DNA from 2 places in the Neisseria dentiae genome. Region 1 is predicted to be linked to the other one. Evidence: riboswitches for the same ligand, from Rfam matches in the RefSeq annotation. Region 1 holds a riboswitch; the other holds the start of a gene.
The links. Region 1 has a riboswitch for thiamine pyrophosphate ahead of thiM (hydroxyethylthiazole kinase). Riboswitches for the same ligand answer to the same signal wherever they lie in the genome.

Region 1 (4,497 bases):
CGTATTCAAAAATATGCCTGATCGCTCAGAATTGACTGGCGATATTAATGAACAGCTGGTGGTAGAGTTCTACTCTAAATAATTACTAGCTCAGTGAGGGACAGTTAAATGCAAAACAGCACTTCCGAATTTTTGAAACCCCGTCAAATCGATGTGGATAACTTGTCTGCCACCCGTGCGAAAGTATCTATGCAGCCGTTTGAACGTGGTTTCGGTCATACCCTTGGTAATGCTTTGCGTCGTATCTTACTGTCATCCATGAACGGTTTTGCACCTACTGAAGTGGCTATTGCCGGTGTTTTGCACGAATATTCTACCGTTGACGGTGTTCAAGAAGATGTCGTTGATATTTTATTGAACCTGAAAGGTGTGGTTTTCAAACTGCATGGTCGTAGCCAAGTTCAGTTAACCTTGAAGAAGTCTGGAGCGGGTGCCGTGGTGGCAGGCGATATCAGCCTGCCTCACGATGTGGAAATCATCAATCCTGAGCACGTTATTTGCCATCTTTCCGACAACGGTCAGATTGAGATGGAAATTAAAGTGGAGCAGGGGCGGGGTTACCAGTCTGTTTCCGGCCGTCGGGTTATTCGCGATGAAAACCGACAAATCGGTGCAATTCAGTTGGATGCGAGCTTTTCGCCCATCAGCCGTGTTAGTTTTGAAGTTGAACCTGCACGTGTAGAGCAGCGTACGGATTTGGATCGTTTGGTGTTAGATATCGAAACCGACGGTTCTATCGATCCGGAAGAGGCAGTTCGTAGTGCAGCGCGTATTTTGATTGACCAAATGTCTATTTTTGCCGATTTGCAAGGCACGCCGGTTGAAGAGGTTGAAGAAAAAGCGCCTCCTATCGACCCGATTCTGTTGCGCCCGGTAGATGATTTGGAATTGACAGTACGTTCGGCTAACTGCTTGAAAGCTGAAGATATTTATTATATTGGCGATTTGATTCAGCGTACCGAAACCGAACTTTTGAAGACACCTAATTTGGGTAGGAAATCTTTGAATGAAATCAAAGAAGTTTTGGCTTCCAAAGGTTTGACGTTGGGTTCTAAGCTGGAAGCTTGGCCGCCGGTGGGCTTGGAAAAGCCGTAAGTTTGAAGATTAAAGGATAAGTAAGATGCGTCATCGTAATGGCAATCGTAAATTAAACCGTACCAGCAGCCACCGTGCTGCGATGCTGCGCAATATGGCCAATTCTTTATTGAGCCATGAAACCATCGTAACCACTTTGCCGAAGGCTAAAGAGTTGCGCCGTGTGGTGGAGCCCTTGATTACTTTGGGTAAAAAACCTTCGCTGGCAAACCGCCGCTTGGCATTCAACCGCACCCGTGACCGTGATGTGGTGGTAAAACTGTTCGATGAGTTGGGCCCGCGCTTTGCTGCCCGCAACGGCGGTTATATCCGTATTTTGAAATATGGTTTCCGCAAAGGCGATAATGCTCCGTTGGCATTGGTTGAGTTGGTGGATAAAGCTGCTGAAGCAGCAGAATAATCCGGCAGTTTGATTCGAATTGAAACCGTATCCGGCTAAACCGGATACGGTTTTTATTTTTGATGTCTTTGAAAGTATGTTAGGGCCGCTTGAAATATTCACTCACCGTTTATAAAGATTGAGACCTTTGCAAAAAAACCAGTTCGAACTTGAAAACGTTTGTGTCTTGTCATCAGTTTCGCCAGTCCGCTGCGCTACCCCATGCAGGCGGGAATCCAGCCTTAAAACCATCAAGTGTTTTATAGTGGATTAAAATAAGAATGCCGAAGTAGGGTAAAACGATTCTTTAGCATATCGCCCAATTGCAAGTTTGAATGCAGTTATTTCATTTCGGAGTTTTTATTTGAATTCACTATATTTGAATAACTTGCAAAAAACGACTGGATTCCCGCCTGCATGGGGTAGCGCAGCGGACTGGCGAAGCTAATGACGATAATCGGATGTTTCAAACAGCCTAAACGAATATTGCAAAGGTCTCAGGTTGATTGACTATAAATAGAAACGGATCGGTATGTTTTTTCGGTTTAATGAAGAAACGGAGGGGTAGGTGATAATTTGTTTTGATGCGAAAGCAAACGCATTGGTCGGGCGTATTCAAACGGCTATGGCTCCCTGCTATTAAAGCTCCGGGCGGCATCACTTCTTACGCAGATGGCCATTTATCGCTTGCATTCTTTTTAGAAATTACATAATATTCATTTGCTTAGTCGGGGTGCTGTCGTGATGGACGGCTGAGATGATACCCGTGAACCTGATACAGTTAATACTGGCGTAGGAAACTAAAATGGCAGCCATCTGTTTGGGAATTGATTTGAAAACCGCAACCGATGCCGTTTGAAACGGTATCCGGTTGCGGTTTTTTGTTTTCCTATGCGTTTTATTGTTAGAGCCAAAGGAGGAGCTTATACCATGCAATTTCATTATTTGGCCGAAGTGCGCAGTAAAAATCCGTTGATTCACAATATTACCAATATCGTTGCTGCCCATTTTTCTGCAAACGGTTTGCTGGCGGTGGGCGCGTCGCCGATTATGGCCGACAGTGTGGAAGAAATGGAGGAATTGGCTGCATTAAGTTCTGCCTTGGTGTTGAATATCGGCACGTTGGATGCCGATAAGATACAGGCGATGTTGGTTGCCGGCCGTTCGGCCAACCGGGCCGGCGTGCCGGTGGTGTTGGATCCGGTGGGCGTTGGCGCCACGGCATTTCGGCGGGATACTGTTCAAACTTTGTTGCAGGAGATCCGTTTGGCGGCGATTCGCGGTAATGCGGGAGAAATGGCGCAGCTTGCAGGAGTGGCTTGGTCGGCCAAAGGCGTGGACGCGGGCAGCGGAGCGGCCGATGTGGGGGCGATTACGGCGGCTGTTGCGCGCCGTTATGAAACGGTTGCCGTGGTGAGCGGCGAAACCGACTATGTTTCAGACGGCCTGAAACTGGCGGTATTAAACAACGGTACGCCTTTGCTGCCCAGCATCACCACATCCGGTTGCCTGCTCAGCGCGGTATGCGGCGCATTTTTGGCCGTGGCGCCCGCAAACGATTATCTGGCGGCGGCAATTGAGGCCTGCACGGCATACGGTGTGGCGGCAGAGCGGGCAGCCGCAGGGTTGCAGAACACGCAGCACGGCACGTTTATGATCCGCTTTATCGACAGCTTGGCCGCAGTAACAACAGAACAGGTTGCCGCCGCAGCCAAAGTGCGGTGGGCAGATATAGAGGCCGTCTGAAAAGTCTGAAAAAAGTGTTCAGACGGCCTTCATTATATCTGCACAATCTTAATCAACGGGAACAGCCACAGAAACAGGAGAACATCATGAACCAGATTGCACAAGTCCTAACCATTGCCGGCTCGGATTCTGGCGGCGGTGCGGGCATACAGGCCGATTTGAAAACCTTTCAGATGCGCAGCGTGTTCGGTGCCAGCGTGATTACCGCCGTTACCGCACAGAACACCTTGGGCGTGAGTCATATCCACACGCTGCCGTTGGATTCGATACGCGCACAAATCCGTGCGGTGGCAGAAGATTTTTCGATTTCGGCATGCAAAATCGGCATGCTCGGCACGGCTGAAATTACCGAGTGCGTGGCAGAAATGCTGCGCAACAGACCCTTCGGCCGACTGGTGCTCGACCCCGTGATGATTGCCAAAGGCGGTGCGCCGCTGTTGCAGTCTGATGCGGTTGCCGCCTTAAAACGCAGCCTGCTGCCGCTGGCCGACGTGGTAACGCCCAATCTGCCGGAGGCGGAAGCATTAACCGGCATCAGCATCAGCAGCGATGCCGATACAGAACGTGCCGCACGCTTATTGCAGGAAGCAGGCGCACAAAACGTGGTGATTAAAGGCGGCCATAGCGGCCAATCGCAGAGCAGCGTCTGCCGCGATTGGGTGTTTACCCCCGACGCGCATTTTGCCTTGGAAAGCCCGCGTATGCCGACACCGCATACCCACGGCACCGGTTGTACTTTCGCTGCCTGCATCACGGCGGAACTGGCCAAAGGGGCGGACATCGAAACCGCCGTCAAGCTGGCGAAGCAATTTATCACCGCCGCCATCAGCCAACCGCTGAATATCGGGCACGGGCACGGGCCGGTTAACCATTGGGCTTTTCAGACGGCTTGAATTTCCGGCCGACAAGCATTGCTGATGTGTGGCTATAGTGGATTAAATCACTTCGAAACCAGGAAGCAAGCTAGCAGTACGGAGTCGATTCTGTTGCCGGTTTGATGGCTTACAAACAAAATCTTTTTTCGAAATAGATGTCGTCATCATAATCCACAAGGCATGAGATTATCCTGCCATCACTCATGAAACAACCTGCCCACCGTTGCCACGACCTCATCGACCGTCACTGGCGCTTTATCGAAGCCCGCCTGCTCGGATGCAAGGCAGCCGGGGCGGTCAAGCAGTAGATAACAGGCGATTCATCAATACCATTTTCTGGATACTGCGTACCGGCGCACACTGGCGGAACCTGCCGCTCGATTACGGCGGCTGGATCAACAT
Region 2 (4,497 bases), 360 kb from region 1:
ACTGCGCAAGCATTTGATTGATAAAGGCGCACACGGGCAGGGATATAGTGAATTCAATTACTTCGGTACAAGGCAGCAAGCCGCAGGCAGTACAGGCAGTACGACAAGGCGCAGCAACGCCGTAACGGAGTAAGTGGATTCACTATAGGCGCGCAAAATGTTTTCAGACGGCCGCAAGGCTTGGCAAGACCTGTTTTTCTACCGTTTTCGTCATGCTCAAACTTGACCCGAGTATCCGGCTATTTTTAAAAAATAAAAAGATACTCGGGTCAAGCCCGAGTATGACGTTATTTTTAAACAAGTTAGCGGAATATTTTGCCAAGCCTTGCGGCCGTCTGAAAACCGTTCGGTAATGAGTAGGTCGGGCATTTATGCCCGACAAAACCGAAAAATATAACGGAATGTCGGATATAAATGCCCGGCCTACGCTGCTACCCGCTGCGCCGTTTCAAGGCCGCTAGCACCACTTCGCGTTGCAGCGCCTGGCGGAACATCGTGCCGAACGGCATCACATCTTTATTCGCCACCACAATCACGCGTTTGCGGCTTTCGGGATTTTGCCAAAGATCAAACCACAACCCGCAGGCATGGGCGGCCATGCGCACGGCCTGCTCGGTGCGCTCGGGCTGCAAAGCCAGCCTGAACAGCGCGGGGTTGCGGATAAAATAATCGCTGAGCCGGTTTTTCGACACCGCATAATCGGCCCGGTCGCGGTCGATGGGCAGCACGGGCACAGGCAGTTGGTTGACGATATTCATCATAGTGTGTCTCCGATGGTTCCGATATCAACGGCTTCCATTGTGGCACAAATCGGGCGGCAACGAACCGTGTTGAATCAAAAACCGGCGATCCGGCCGCCTTCACGCCCACAACAGATAAACCGCCGCCATCGCCACCAGATAAACCAACCCCAGCCAGGCCAGCGGCAGCAGGCCGGACTGTTTGGGCAGGCTGCCCGCCAGCCCCAGGTTCAGCCACGCAAACACGGGGGAGGAAAGAAAAGAAGCCGTCATCGCAAACGGTATCATCTTGCCGACCGCGCCGCTGAAAAACTGAATCAGCACAAACGCCGCAACCGCCGCCGCAATAATCCACACGCGCAAAACGCCGTCGCTTTCCGAAACTTCAGACGGCCTGCCCCGCAGCAAATCCACCGCTTGCCGGTTGCAGCGCGAATAACCGTCCACCGCCACGATGGTGGTGCCGTAAATGCAGGCAAACGCCGCCAGCACCATCGGAACATACATAAACCCGCCGATGGCCGCGGTGTACATATCCACAAACTGCCCGATAAACTTCCCGCCGCTCAAAGGCGGCACGTTTTGCCCGTATTGCACGCGCGCGCCGAGCATCATAAACATCAGCGCCAATATGATGGTAACGGCGTAGCCGGTGTTGAAATCGACCATGCGCCTTTCACGGTAGCCCGCGTGGCGGCGTTTTTTTTCTTTCACCCACATCGAACCGGCCACGCTCAATTCCATCGGCGCGGGCATCCAGCCCATCAGCGCGGCCAGAAACGGCACGGCGGCCAGCGTCCACGGCGAAGGATCGGTAAAGCCCGCCGCCGGCGGCGGGGGCGGCTTGCCGAAAGCCATCAGCAAAGCGGCGGCGGTTACCGCGCTCAACAGCAGCATGATGATTTTCGACACTTGGTCCAGCCGCCGGTATTGGTGCGAAAACAGCAGCACCACAAAACTCGCCAACACAATCAGGTTCAGCACGTTCAGGCTGATGCCCTGCGGCAGCACCATGCCCAGCAGCAGCGCCGACAACAGCGTGCCGCCTGCGATGTTCACCACCGTGGCAAACAGGTTGAATGCCAGAAACAGCCACAAATAAGCGCGCCCACGTTCGGCATAGCCTTCGAGCAGGGTTTTGCCGTGCAGGGCGGCATAATCGAACGCAATGCTGAAAAACGGATATTTCAAAACGTTCACCAGCACAATCAGCCCGGCCAGCTGCCAGCCGTAATACGCCCCCGCCTGCGTGGAGGCGATAATGTGCGAACCGCCCACCGCCGACGAGGCCATGATGATGCCGGGGCCGAATGTTTGGAAGAAGCTCGGTTTGTTCATCAAATTTCCTTTCCGGCAGTCATAAAAAATGCTCCTGTTTCTCGTTTATAGAAAGAAACAGGAGCGCCGTTGCTGCGGTTTCAGACGGCCTGATAAAGCCTGATGCCGTCTGAAAAATACAATAGGCCGAAACTTCCCACGCAGGCATTATCCTGATCGGGTGTAAGGGTAACTCTCAGCTGCGCCCGAAAACGGCGCGGCACCCCTGTTTCTGTTTGGTGATTAAAACACGGAAAGCACCCGGCGTAAATGCGCACGGGCGGAGACCTTTGCAAAACCCTCAGATGCGGATGCAGTTCAAGGCGTAGCAGCGCAGCGAGCGCAGACATATCAAGTAGATAGGCAAGCGAGCGAGCAGCGCACAACGTAGAAATGCGCCGCATCTGAGGGTTTTGCAAAGGTCTCGGGCGGTTTTACAAACGGTGGGCCGGATCACAGGCGGCGGCATTGGTCTTCTTTATTGCCTTTAACCTGATTGCCCGAGCCGCCGATGCGGCCTTTGTTGCCTTTGCATTGCAGGTTGCCGCCGATACGGTTGCCGTTCACAGACGCACCGGCGTTGTTGTCGAACAATTGCAAATCGCCGTCAATCCATGTATCCGCCACTTTTATCGCATCCGACTCCTTCACCTGTATGTCGCCGTCGACACGGGCGCGCTCAACCGTAACCGCACCGGCCTTGTCGGCTTGGATATCACCGTCGATGATGGCGCCGAACGCTTGCAGGTTGCCGCCGCGCCCAACCTTCACATTGCCTTTAACGCCCGTACCGTTTAAGGTGCAGCTTTGCCTGGCCGGCACCAACACATCGCCGTCTATCGAAATATCCGCCAGCGTGCCGTTGCACGTTTGCGTTTCGGCATAGGCTGCCCCGCTGAATGCCAGCACGGCGGCGGGAATCAGAATGGATCTGCATAATTTGTTCATAGTCGGTTGCTCCAAAACATCGAAACCCTGCCGCCGGAAATCGAAGCACTTAACGGCAGAACCTGCACATTGCGCCCCGAATGCGGCATATACGGCTGCCATTCAAGCATAAAGCCCCGCTCACGGCTAGAATATTTGCTTCACTTTTCACAACACAATCAAACCCAACGTTTGTTTCAATCTCGTGACCAAACGGCAAAAAGTGGGGCAACTGCCGCCGCAGGTTTTATAATATCCGCCCCGCCGAATTAGGAAGCACCATGACCCCCGCCGAACTGCAAAACTTTCTTCACCGCAACATTCCCGCCTCTGCCGCCCTGTCGCTGGCCGTAACCGAAAGCTCGCCCGCACGGGTGGCATTGCTCGCGCCCATCGCCGTTAACCGCAACCACCACCAAACCGTGTTCGGCGGCAGCATCGCCATGCTCGCCACCTTGTGCGGCTGGTCGCTCGTGCACCTCAACTACCCCGAATACCGCGGCAAAATCGTGATACAGGAAGGCCGCACACGCTATCTCAAACCCGCCGCCGGCGACTTAACCGCCGTGTGCGAAACCGCCGACCCGGCAGCATGGGCGCAATGCACGAAAATGCTGACCGAGCGCGGCAAAGGCAAAATCACCCTATCCTGCCGCCTGTTCAGCGAAGGGATTTTGGCGGCGGAATTCGAGGGGAAATATGTGGTGCTGGCTTGATAAAAAGGCCGTCTGAAACATTTCAGACGGCCTTTCAATTTTTCCAACGGTTTCCGGCGCAAACCCTGCGCGGCAGGTTAGGGCTTCTTCACATATTCCGGCTGCACCTGCGCTGGCTGCACCACCACCACGCTGGAGCGCTCGGGGGTGAGCAGGCGGGCGGCGGCCTGCACGTCGGCGGCGGTAACGGTTTGCAGGCGGCGGCGCAGTTCGGCTTCGTCGCCGTAGCTGAAGCCGCGGGCTTCGAGCCTGCCCATCAGCGAGGCTTGGGCGCTCATCGAATCTTTGGCATAGATTTCGGAAGCGGCCGCCTGCGTGCGCACCCGTTCCAACTCGGTGCGGCTGATGCCGTTGCGGGCGATGTCGGCGATTTCGCTGCGTATCATTTCAAGCAGCTCTTGTTCGCCCGTGCCGCCGGCGGGCATGGCGATGATGCTGAACAGAGGCATTTCGCGGCTGAACATATCGTAGTTCACGCCGATGTCGAGCGCGGCCTGCCTGCCGCGCACCAGGTTTTTGTCGAAGCGGCTGGAGGCATTGCCGCCGAGCACGTCGGAAAGCACGTCGAGCGCATAAGGCATTTTGTCGTCGATGCGGGTAAGTTTGGGCACGCGGTAGGAAAGCGCGAGCACGGGCTGGCGGGTTACGGCCGATTCGGTTTGTGCGCTCGCGGGGCGGGTTTCGGCGGCTTCGCTCACGGTGTTGCGCGGCGGCAGGGGCTTGGCGGGAATCGCGCCGAACAGCCGTTCGGCGGTTTTGAGGGTTTGCCGTGCGTCCACATCGCCCACCACCACCAA

Region 2: linked by a shared signal. The riboswitch ahead of H3L92_RS10995 (NRAMP family divalent metal transporter) and the one ahead of thiM (hydroxyethylthiazole kinase) in region 1 are both predicted to bind thiamine pyrophosphate.

The regions. Positions count from the first base shown of each region.
Region 1 is NZ_CP059570.1:2,709,661-2,714,157, forward strand. Features, by position in the region: gene rpsD (30S ribosomal protein S4) at 1-82, shown strand, start outside; gene H3L92_RS12750 (DNA-directed RNA polymerase subunit alpha) at 109-1,095, shown strand; gene rplQ (50S ribosomal protein L17) at 1,121-1,495, shown strand; TPP riboswitch at 2,194-2,290, shown strand; gene thiM (hydroxyethylthiazole kinase) at 2,405-3,220, shown strand; gene thiD (bifunctional hydroxymethylpyrimidine kinase/phosphomethylpyrimidine kinase) at 3,307-4,113, shown strand; partial or broken gene H3L92_RS12770 (IS5 family transposase) at 4,299-4,497, shown strand, end outside.
Region 2 is NZ_CP059570.1:2,346,292-2,350,788, forward strand. Features, by position in the region: partial or broken gene H3L92_RS10985 (FUSC family protein) at 1-37, shown strand, start outside; gene H3L92_RS10990 (hypothetical protein) at 432-761, opposite strand; gene H3L92_RS10995 (NRAMP family divalent metal transporter) at 861-2,078, opposite strand; TPP riboswitch at 2,195-2,295, opposite strand; partial or broken gene H3L92_RS13445 (lipoprotein signal peptidase) at 2,336-2,476, opposite strand; gene H3L92_RS11000 (hypothetical protein) at 2,511-3,005, opposite strand; gene H3L92_RS11005 (YiiD C-terminal domain-containing protein) at 3,266-3,700, shown strand; gene H3L92_RS11010 (M16 family metallopeptidase) at 3,778-4,497, opposite strand, start outside.